2 regions of the Streptomyces sp. SD31 genome follow, and region 2 is predicted to be linked to the other one. Evidence: predicted binding sites of a transcription regulator. Region 2 holds the regulator's gene; the other holds the start of a gene.
The links. Region 2 encodes HspR, which represses chaperone genes until heat shock. Its sites were predicted from a motif close to TTGAGNNNNNNNNNCTCAA; they were not measured.
Positions count from the first base shown of each region.

Region 1 (5,149 bases), on a different contig from region 2:
GTCGGCGACCTGCGCCGGATGCGCCGCCTGGCCACCCTGCGCGGCAAGGGCGTCGGCGATGTGCTCGGCGCCCCGCTCGGGCCGCCCGGCGACACCTGCGACCTCGACGAGTTCTACCGCCGGGGCCTCTCGCACGGCCTGGACCTGCACCAGCAGCAGGAGCGCGGCTTCCTGCCCGGCGGCCTGGTCCAGGAGATCCGCGCGCTCAGCCATCCGCCGCTGCCGTGGGACGCCCGACTGGCCCGCTGGTTCGACGAGTTCGTCCCCCGCCCCGAGCCGGTGCGGTCGTACGCCCGTCCCTCGCGCCGTCAGTCGTCGACGCCCGACATCCCGCGCGCGGGCCGCTGGTTCCCGCCCGAGGAGATCGCCCGCTGCACCTTCGGCGTGGTCCTGGACACCTCCGGCTCCATGGGGGCCGTCCTGCTCGGCAAGGCGCTGGGCGCCATCGCCTCCTACGCGGCGGCCCGGGACGTACCGGCGGCGCGGGTGGTGTTCTGCGACGCCGCCCCCTACGACGCCGGGTATGTGCCGGTGACCGAGATCGCCGGGCGGGTGCGGGTGCACGGCCGCGGCGGTACGGTCCTGCAGCCCGGGATCGATCTCCTCCAGCGCGCGGACGACTTCCCGCCGGGCGCGCCCGTCCTGGTCATCACGGACGGCTGGTGCGACGTGCTGAGGGTGCGGCGCGAGCACGCGTACCTGATCCCCCAGGGACGTCGCCTGCCGTTCACCCCGCGTGGGCCGGTCTTCCGAGTGCAGTGAGCCTGAGTGTGATCGGATGGGGGACACGGAACCCGTACCCGGGACCTCCCCGTAAGCATGCGAAGGGATTCATCGTGGCAACCACGCGCTCCGCACACACCGTGTGGGAAGGCAATCTGTTCAAGGGCAATGGCGTCGTCTCCTTCGACTCCTCCGGCAGCATCGCCCAGCAGCCGGTCACGTGGGCGTCGCGCGCCGAGGACGCGAACGGCAAGACCAGCCCGGAGGAGCTGATCGCCGCCGCCCACTCCAGCTGCTACTCCATGGCCTTCTCGAACATCCTCGACAAGGCCGGCACCCCGCCGACCAAGCTGGTCACCTCCGCCGATGTGACGTTCCAGCCGGGCGAGGGCATCACCGGAATCCACATCACCGTCGAGGCCACGATTCCGGGCATCTCCGAGGAGGACTTCCAGGCCAGGGCCGAGGACGCCAAGGTCAACTGCCCGGTCAGCCAGGCGCTGAAGGCGGTGCCGATCACGCTGTCGGCGAAGTTGTCGTAGCGGTTCGCCCATGGGGGTGCCGCGGCGGCTGTGTGGCGTCTGCGGCGGTGTGGGGGCTTGTCGCGCCCACGCGGCGGAGCCGCATATCGATACAGCCCCGCGCCCCTAGGGGGCGGCCCTGCGGGCCTGCCCCCTAGGGGCGCTCCCAGGCCCAGGCCCTGAGCGAGCGCTCAGCCCTCGTTTGGCACCGCTCCCCCCGGTCACCCGTCCCATTGACAAGAACCCGCTCAAGTTTTGTGCTGGAGTTCAAGGGGCGCCCTGGCGGAAGGGGACAGCGATGGCACGCGCGGTCGGGATCGATCTCGGGACCACGAACTCGGTGGTGGCCGTCCTGGAGGGCGGTGAGCCCACGGTCGTCGCCAACGCGGAGGGGGCCAGGACCACACCGTCGGTCGTGGCCTTCGCCAAGAACGGCGAAGTACTCGTGGGTGAGGTGGCCAAGCGGCAGGCGGTGACGAACGTCGAGCGCACCGCCCGCTCCGTGAAGCGGCACATGGGCGACGGGAACTGGCGCTTCCCGGACCAGGGCGACATCGACGGCACCCGCTACCGGGCGCAGGAGCTGTCGGCCCGGGTGCTGCAGAAGCTGAAGCGGGACGCCGAGTCCTATCTCGGCGAGGACGTCACCGACGCGGTGATCACCGTGCCCGCGTACTTCGACGACGCCCAGCGGCAGGCCACCAAGGAGGCCGGGGAGATCGCGGGCCTGAAGGTCCTGAGGATCATCAACGAGCCCACGGCCGCCGCCCTCGCCTACGGCCTCGACCGGGGCGAGGAACAGACGGTGCTGGTCTTCGACCTCGGCGGCGGCACCTTCGACGTCTCCCTGCTGGAGATCGGCGACGGAGTCATCGAGGTCAAGGCCACCAACGGTGACACACACCTGGGCGGCGACGACTGGGACCAGCGGGTCGTCGAGCACCTGGTGAAGAAGTTCAAGGGGCAGTACGGCATCGACCTCGGCAACGACAAGATGGCGCTGCAGCGGCTGCGTGAGGGGGCCGAGAAGGCCAAGATCGAGCTGTCCAGCTCCTCCGAGACGACGATCAACCTGCCCTACATCACCGCCTCCGCCGAGGGCCCCCTGCACCTCGACGAGAAGATGACCCGTGCCCAGTTCCAGGAGCTCACCGCCGACCTCCTCGACCGCTGCAAGACCCCCTTCCACCAAGCCGTCAAGGACGCCGGGATCAAGCTCTCCGCGGTCGACCACGTCATCCTCGTCGGCGGCTCCACCCGCATGCCCGCCGTCACCGACCTGGTGAAGGAACTCACCGGCAAGGACCCGCACAAGGGCGTCAACCCCGACGAGGTCGTGGCCGTCGGCGCCGCCCTCCAGGCGGGCGTCATCCGCGGCGACGTCAAGGACGTCCTGCTGCTCGACGTCACCCCGCTGTCCCTCGGCATCGAGACCAAGGGCGGCATCATGACGAAGCTCATCGAACGCAACACGACGATCCCCACCCGGCGTTCGGAGATCTTCACCACCGCCACCGACAACCAGCCCTCCGTCGGCATCCAGGTCTACCAGGGCGAACGCGAGATCGCGGCGTACAACAAGAAGCTCGGCGTCTTCGACCTCACCGGTCTGCCGCCCGCGCCGCGCGGCGTCCCGCAGATCGAGGTCGCGTTCGACATCGACGCCAACGGGATCATGCACGTCTCCGCCAAGGACCTGGCCACCGGCCGTGAGCAGAAGATGACGGTCACGGGCGGCTCGGCGCTCCCGAAGGACGACATCGACCGCATGATGCGGGAGGCCGAACAGTACGCCGAGGAGGACCGCAAGCGACGCGAGGCGGCGGAGACGCGCAACCAGGCCGAACAACTCGTCTACCAGACCGAGAAGTTCCTCCGCGACAACGAGGACAAGGTCCCGGCGGACACCAGGTCGGAGGTCGAGTCGGCGGTCACGGAACTGAAGCGGCAACTGGAGCAGAACGCCGAGACGAGCGCCCTGCGCACGGGCGTCGAGAAGCTCGCCACGGTCAGCCAGAAGATGGGCCAGGCGATGTACGCGTCGGCCTCCGGCGGTTCAGCCGATGAGCCGAAGGCGAGCGCCCCCGACGAAGAGGGCGTGGTGGACGCGGAGATCGTCGACGACGAGAAGGAGCAGAAGGGCGGAGCGGCCTAGCGACGGCTCGTCTCCCAGCCTTGTTTGTCCGGGCGCGGTCCCAGCTGCCGCGGGTCACGCGCCCGGTACACCACATACGGCCGGAACAGATACTGCACCGGCGCGCTGAACATGTGAGCCAGCCGCGTGTACGGCACCAGCGCGATCAACGTCATGCCGATCACCGCGTGGACCTCGTACAGCACCGGCACGCCCGCCATGCGGTCGACATCCGGCTGGAGGGTGAACAGACTGCGGGCCCAAGGGGCGATGGACTGGCGGTAGTCGTACCCGTCGCCGGAAGCGTGGGCCAGTTTGGCGACCATGCCCAGCACCATCGCCGCGAGCAGGACGACGTACATGAGCTTGTCGTTGGCGGTCGTCGCACGGAGGACGGGGGCGTTGGTGCGGCGGCGGTATACGAGCAACAGGATCCCGGCGACCGTGAGCACGCCGGCCGCCGTGCCGCCGTAGAGGGAGAACAGGTGGTAGCCGTGCGCGCTGACGCCCAGCGTGTCTGTCCAGGACTCCGGGATGAACAGCCCCACCACATGGCCGACCAGCACGAACAGGATGCCGTAGTGGAAGGCGGGCGAGGCGATGATCAGGAGCTTAGACTCGTACACCTGGGACGAGCGTGCGGGTCGGCCGAACCGGTCGTAGCGGTGACGCCAGACCAGGCCGGCGACGAGCAGGGCGAACGTGACGTAGGGCAGGACGCCCCACAGGAGTGTGGTCATGGCCGCGCCCCCGTCTGTGCGGTCGGAAGGGTGGCGCACACGGCGTCCAGGACGGACGCGTACGGTGTGCCGAAGTCGGCGAGCCCGGAGCGGAGCTCTTCCAGGGCGTCCCGGTGTTCCAGCAGGAGGTCGGTGTTGCCGGTGCGGGCCGTGAACTCCAGTACCGCGGGCAGGAAGTCGGGCGGCTCCTCGTCGGTGCACTCCAGTCCGTGCGCGCGGTAGACGTCCTTGAAGCGGACCAGCGACATGCCGCGCCGCCGGGTGTCCCCGTCGCGCCACCAGCTCAGGTACAGGCTGTGGCGGTTGTCGAAGTCGAAGACCTGGACGTAGTGGGCGGCCAGCTCCTGCGGGGGCGTGACCCTCGCGTGGTCGGTGAACTCGCGTAGTTGCGGGGCGGCTTCGCGCAGGAGCGGCAGGCGGGCGCGGAATTCGTCGTCGGGGTAGGTCAGGCAGAGCGCGGCCGCCTGGTAGAGCACCTCGAAGGACGGCATCAGGCCTCCTCGGCGTCGGCTGTAGAAGTGGTGTGCGCCGCGTCGTCCGCGGTCTGTCGTCCGCGCAGGAGGTGGAAGTTCTCCACCGGCATCAGCGGCAGCAGCCTGCGGCCCGAGTCCCGGCCGAAGGGGCCGTCCCCGCCCATCCCGGGCCCGCCGTCGTAGTCCAGACTGCAGCCCTCCGGGAGCGCCGACTCCTCCAGGCGGCGGGCGTCCCCGACGGCTGCCGTCGGAATCACGTACCGCTCCTCGTCCTTGGCGATCGCCAGCAGCCGGTACATCTGCTCGATCTCGTAGACGCCCATGCCCACGGCGGCCGGCACCGAAGGATCCGGCTCCTCGCCGAGGTTGACCGCCCGCATGTGGGAGCGCATCGCGGCCAGCTTCTCCAGCGAGGACCGGACCGGGCCGACGTCACCGGCCGTGAACAACTCCGCCAGGTACTCCAGCGGAATGCGCAGACTGTCGATCGCGCCGAACAGGTTGCCCGCGTCCTCACCGTCGTGTCCGGTCTCCGACAGCGCGTCCACCACCGGGGAG
Region 1 is NZ_JBQHCX010000004.1:224,877-230,025, forward strand. Features, by position in the region: gene ACTMVF_RS10915 (vWA domain-containing protein) at 1-762, shown strand, start outside; gene ACTMVF_RS10920 (OsmC family protein) at 837-1,265, shown strand; gene dnaK (molecular chaperone DnaK) at 1,543-3,399, shown strand; gene narI (respiratory nitrate reductase subunit gamma) at 3,396-4,118, opposite strand; gene narJ (nitrate reductase molybdenum cofactor assembly chaperone) at 4,115-4,609, opposite strand; gene ACTMVF_RS10940 (nitrate reductase subunit beta) at 4,609-5,149, opposite strand, start outside.
Region 1: a site for HspR is predicted at 1,478-1,496, ahead of dnaK (molecular chaperone DnaK). Genes of this name have one in related genera too.

Region 2 (5,149 bases):
TCGCGGCGAAGCTGGGCCTGCAGCAGTTCGGCAAGGAGGGCGAGCCCTTCGACCCGACGATCCACGAGGCCCTGATGCACAGTTACGCGCCGGACGTCACCGAGACGACCTGCGTCGCGATCCTCCAGCCGGGGTATCGCATCGGCGAGCGCACCATCCGCCCCGCGCGGGTGGCCGTCGCCGAGCCCCAGCCGGGCGCGCAGACGGTCAAGGCCGATGAGGCGACCGAGGCGGGCGACGACAAGGAGAGCGGTGGCCCGGACGAGGGCTGACGTTGAATTGACGAGGGACTACGGGAAGGGGGTACGTCGAGGATGAGCACCAAGGACTTCATCGAGAAGGACTTCTACAAGGTCCTCGGCGTCCCCAAGGACGCCACCGAAGCCGAGATCAAGAAGGCGTACCGCAAGCTCGCCCGCGAGTACCACCCGGACGCCAACAAGGGCAACGCCAAGGCGGAGGAGCGCTTCAAGGAGATCTCCGAGGCGAACGACATCCTCGGTGACCCCAAGAAGCGCAAGGAGTACGACGAGGCACGCGCCCTCTTCGGCAACGGCGGCTTCCGCCCGGGGCCGGGCGGCGCGGGCGGCTCCTTCAACTTCGACCTGGGCGACCTCTTCGGAGGCGGCGCCCAGGGCGGGCAAGGGGGAGCCGGCGGCTTCGGCGGCGGACTCGGTGACGTCTTCGGGGGCCTGTTCAACCGCGGTGGCACGGGTACGACCCGTACCCAGCCCAGGCGCGGCCAGGACATCGACACCGAGGTCAGCCTCAGCTTCACCGAGGCGATCGAGGGTGCGACGGTCCCGCTGCGGATGTCCTCGCAGTCTCCCTGCAAGGCCTGCGCCGGCACCGGCGACAAGAACGGCACACCGCGGGTGTGCCCGACCTGCGTCGGCACCGGCCAGGTGGCGCGGGGCTCCGGTGGCGGCTTCTCCCTCACCGACCCCTGCCCGGACTGCAAGGGGCGCGGCCTGATGGCCGAGCACCCCTGCCTGGAGTGCAAGGGCAGCGGCCGGGCGAAGTCGTCCAGGACCATGCAGGTGCGCATCCCGGCCGGGGTCTCCGACGGCCAGCGCATCCGTCTGCGCGGCAAGGGCGCACCCGGTGAACGCGGCGGCCCGTCCGGCGACCTGTACGTCACCGTGCATGTCGCCGCGCACCCGGTGTTCGGCCGCAAGGACGACAACCTCACGGTGACCGTCCCCGTGACCTTCACGGAGGCGGCCCTCGGCGGCGAGGTCAGGGTCCCCACCCTGGGCGGACCGCCGGTCACCCTGAAACTGCCGCCCGGCACACCCAACGGCCGCACCATGCGGGCGCGGGGCAAGGGCGCGGTCCGCAAGGACGGCACCCGCGGCGACCTCCTGGTCACCGTCGAGGTGAGTGTCCCGAAGGACCTTTCGGGGAAGGCTCGTGACGCACTGGAGGCGTATCGCGAGGCGACCGCGGGCGAGGACCCGCGGGCGGAGCTGTTCCAGGCCGCGAAGGGAGCATGAGTCAGATGGACGGTCGTCGACGCAACCCGTATGAACTGACCGAGGAAACCCCGGTCTACGTCATCTCGGTGGCGGCCCAGCTCTCCGGCCTGCACCCGCAGACGCTGCGCCAGTACGACCGTCTGGGCCTGGTGTCTCCGGACCGCACCGCCGGCCGGGGGCGCCGCTACTCGGCCCGCGACATCGAACTGCTGCGCACCGTCCAGCAGTTGTCGCAGGACGAGGGCATCAACCTGGCCGGCATCAAGCGCATCATCGAACTGGAGAACCAGGTCGCCGCGCTCCAGTCCCGGGTCGCCGAACTGCAGTCGGCCCTGGACGGCGCGGCGGCGGCGATGCAGCAGCGCGAGGCGGCGGTGCACGCGTCGTACCGCCGGGACCTGGTGCCGTATCAGGAAGTGCAGCAGACCAGCGCGTTGGTGGTGTGGCGGCCCAAGCGGCAGCAGACCTCTGACTGATGGCGACGTCAAAGGCCCTTGGCCCGCAGGTTCCTCTCGGAACCTGCGGGCCAAGGGCCTTTTGGCTCCTCCGACCTTTGACCTCAAGGTTGGTTGAGGTCCTAATGTCACCCGCATGATTCTCGTGACCGGAGCCACCGGAAACATAGGCAGCGCCCTCGTGAAGGAACTCCGGGGGATCGACGCCGGACCGCTGGGAGGGCTCACCCGGGATGCCGCGCGGGCCGTGTTCCCGGAAGGAGTCGAGGCGGTCGAGGGTGACCTCGGCCGGCCGTCCTCACTGAAGCCTGCGCTGGAGGGGGTGCGCTCCCTGTTCCTCGTGTCGCGACTCGGCCCGGACGCCGAGATCCTCGAAGCCGCCCGGGCGGCGGGCGTGGAGCATGTGGTGCTGGTCTCGTCCATCACCGCACAGACGCATCCGCACCTGGGCCCGGCCGCGGAGAACCTGGCCGTCGAGCGTCTGCTCAAGGGCAGCGGCATGGCGTGGACGATCCTGCGGCCGACGCAGTTCGCCTCGAACGCCCTGTGGTGGGCCGAGGAGATCCGTGACCACGGAGCGGTCCGTACGCCTTATGCGGACATCGGGTTGCCCACGATCCACCCCGCGGACATCGCGGCGGTGGCACGGGTGGCGCTGACCGAGTCCGGCCATCGAGGGCGGACGTACGCGCTGACCGGCCCACAGCGGATCACCGCCCGGCAGCAGGTGGAAGCCCTCGCGGACGTGCTGGGCCGGGACGTGGCGCTCGCCGAGATCAGCCGGGAGGAGGCCCACCGTGACCTGGCCGCCCTCCTGGGCGACGAGACCGCCGACGCGATGCTCGATGTGACGGGCGGCGCCGTCAACGCGGAACTGCTCATGGTGCGCGACACCGTTTCCCGAATCGCCGGTGCCCCGGCCAGGACGTTCCGCCAATGGGTGTCGGAGCACGCCACCGCCTTCAGCTGAGCCGGTCGAGGAGGTCGCCGCCCGGCAGACGCGGGGTGCGGTGGCGTCGGCGGGGGCGAACCGCGGGCCGCCCGCCTCGAAGTCCTGGCCGATCGGCTCGCCCGGGACGATGTTCAGCTCCGTGGCGGTGACGGTGGGGACGGACGGGTCGCCGTCCGGGATGTCGATGCAGAGCATGGCCAGCGGGTCCTCGGCGTCGGTGCGGTCCTTCAGTCTGTTCGGCGACGACGGCGATCAACCGTCGCCGAACAGGGCCGGCCGGGGCACCGATTGGTTGTACGGTCCTGCGGGCGGCGTCCTCGGCTGTATCCGGTGTCAGGGAATCAGCTCACCGATCGCATCGCCGACCAGCATCCACATCGGCTGCGCGCCCGTGCCGAACGCGGCGGCGACGGCGTAGCCCAGGGCGGCATCCGTGGGGTCCGGCGCGATGTCCGGGTCAGTGTCCGGCCCGGTGTCCGGCCCGGGATCCTGTCGCCACTCGGCCGCCACTTGCCCGTCGCCCTCGGAGTAGAAGTTCCCCAACCGCCGCCCGTCGCGCAGGAACTGGCTCCCCGGCAACGAGTCGGGCACCAGCCGCCACAGGTGGCCCGCATACCGGACGTCGACCCGGAACGAACGCCGGGTCAGCCGGCCCTTGGCGGGGTGCACGGAGGCTTCCTCGCCGTCGACGGTGAGGGTGAGCCGGCCGCCGTCCCGGGTCCCGACGGGTATGTGGTCGTCGGTCTCGGTGCCGGCGGCACGGCTCAGCACGATCCGCGGTAGCGCCTCGCCCTCGACGACGACTTCGCCCCGCTCGGTGTCCAGGCGGACGGCCAGCGGGCCGAACAGGCTGTCCTCGACGGGGGTTTCAGTCACGGTCATGCGGATGATCTTCGCAGGGGGCAGGTGGGGCAGGTGGGGCAGGTGGGGCAGGTGGGGCAGGTCAGGCGGCGGGCGCCGTGACCGTCCAGTCGCCCGCGGGTACGGACTCGGTGCCGTCGGCCTGCACACCGGTCACCCAGTAGTAGGACGTGGTGCCGCGCCGCGCGCCCGTGTCGGAGTACGTGAAGGCACCGGCCGGGAGTTCGGCGATCTTCTCGTACGCCGAGGAGGCCGGGTTCCACCGGTAGACACGGAAGCTCTCCGCGGGGTCGGCGGACTCCTCCTCGCCCGCGCCGAGCCCGGACCACTCGAGGCGGTTGCCCTCGTCGCCCTCCGCGCCCGTGACCGTCAGGCGCAGCGGTGAGCCCTCGGGCGTCGCCACGCTCGGCGTCATGTCGAGCTCGGTGACCCGCACGGCCTCGACCGAATCGTCGCTCCACTTGATGGCGGAGTTGCCCTCGTCGTCCACGGCGTCGACGAAGAAGCAGACCTCGTCGCCGTCAGGGAGCGTGGTGTACGCGTACGAGGTCTCGTCGGGGGAGACGTAGTCCACCAGGCTTCCGGCACAGACCTGTTCGCCCTCGTCGCCCCACAGCTCGCCCCAGTGGATCGTGTAGTACCGCAGATCCTCGGCCGGGCTCTTGTCCCAGTCCAGCTGGAAGCCGTACTCGGTCGGGGTGACGTTCAGCCCGCTGACGAGCGGCGGGGGGTCGTTGTCCCAGATCTTGCCCCGCTGGGGCTCGGTGAGGGCGGATTCGTTGCCCGCCGCGTCGACGGCCGACACCCGGTAGTAGTACACGGTGCCCTCGACGGCCGAGGTGTCCAGGTAGGAGAGCTGGTCCGTGCTCGCGACCTCGGCGTACGTGCCGTTCTCGCTCGCCGCCCGGAAGACGCGGTACGTCGCCGCGTCCGCGACCGCGTCCCAGCCGACCAGCAGTCCGCCCGTACCCCCGGTCGGGGTCACCTCGCCCGTCGCGCTCGTGATGGTGGGCACGCCGGGTGCGGTCCGGTCGGCGGTGGTGACGGCCTGGTCCGCGGTACCGGTCGAGACGTTGCCGGCTTTGTCGTAGGCGCGGATCTCGTAGTAGTAGGTGTCGCCGGTGACCGGGAGGGTGGCGTCGGTGTAGGTGGTGGTGGAGGTCGTGGTGGTCGCGAGGGGTGTGCCGGGGAAGGCAGCGCCCTTGAGGCGGCGGAAGACCCGGTACCCCGCGAGGTCCATCTCCTTGTTCTTCGCCCAGGTGAGCTTGGCCTTGCCGGTCGTCGGGTCGTACGCCACCGAAGTCCCGGTCGGGGCCAGGGGCTTGACCGTGTCGACGGATGCCGAAGTGCGGGGCGTGTAGCCGAACTTGACGGTGGCTGTGCCGGTCCAGTTGGCGAAGTCG
Region 2 is NZ_JBQHCX010000001.1:616,471-621,619, forward strand. Features, by position in the region: gene grpE (nucleotide exchange factor GrpE) at 1-272, shown strand, start outside; gene dnaJ (molecular chaperone DnaJ) at 315-1,496, shown strand; gene ACTMVF_RS02775 (heat shock protein transcriptional repressor HspR) at 1,502-1,954, shown strand; gene ACTMVF_RS02780 (NAD(P)H-binding protein) at 2,070-2,903, shown strand; gene ACTMVF_RS02785 (hypothetical protein) at 3,219-3,767, opposite strand; gene ACTMVF_RS02790 (PA14 domain-containing protein) at 3,829-5,149, opposite strand, start outside.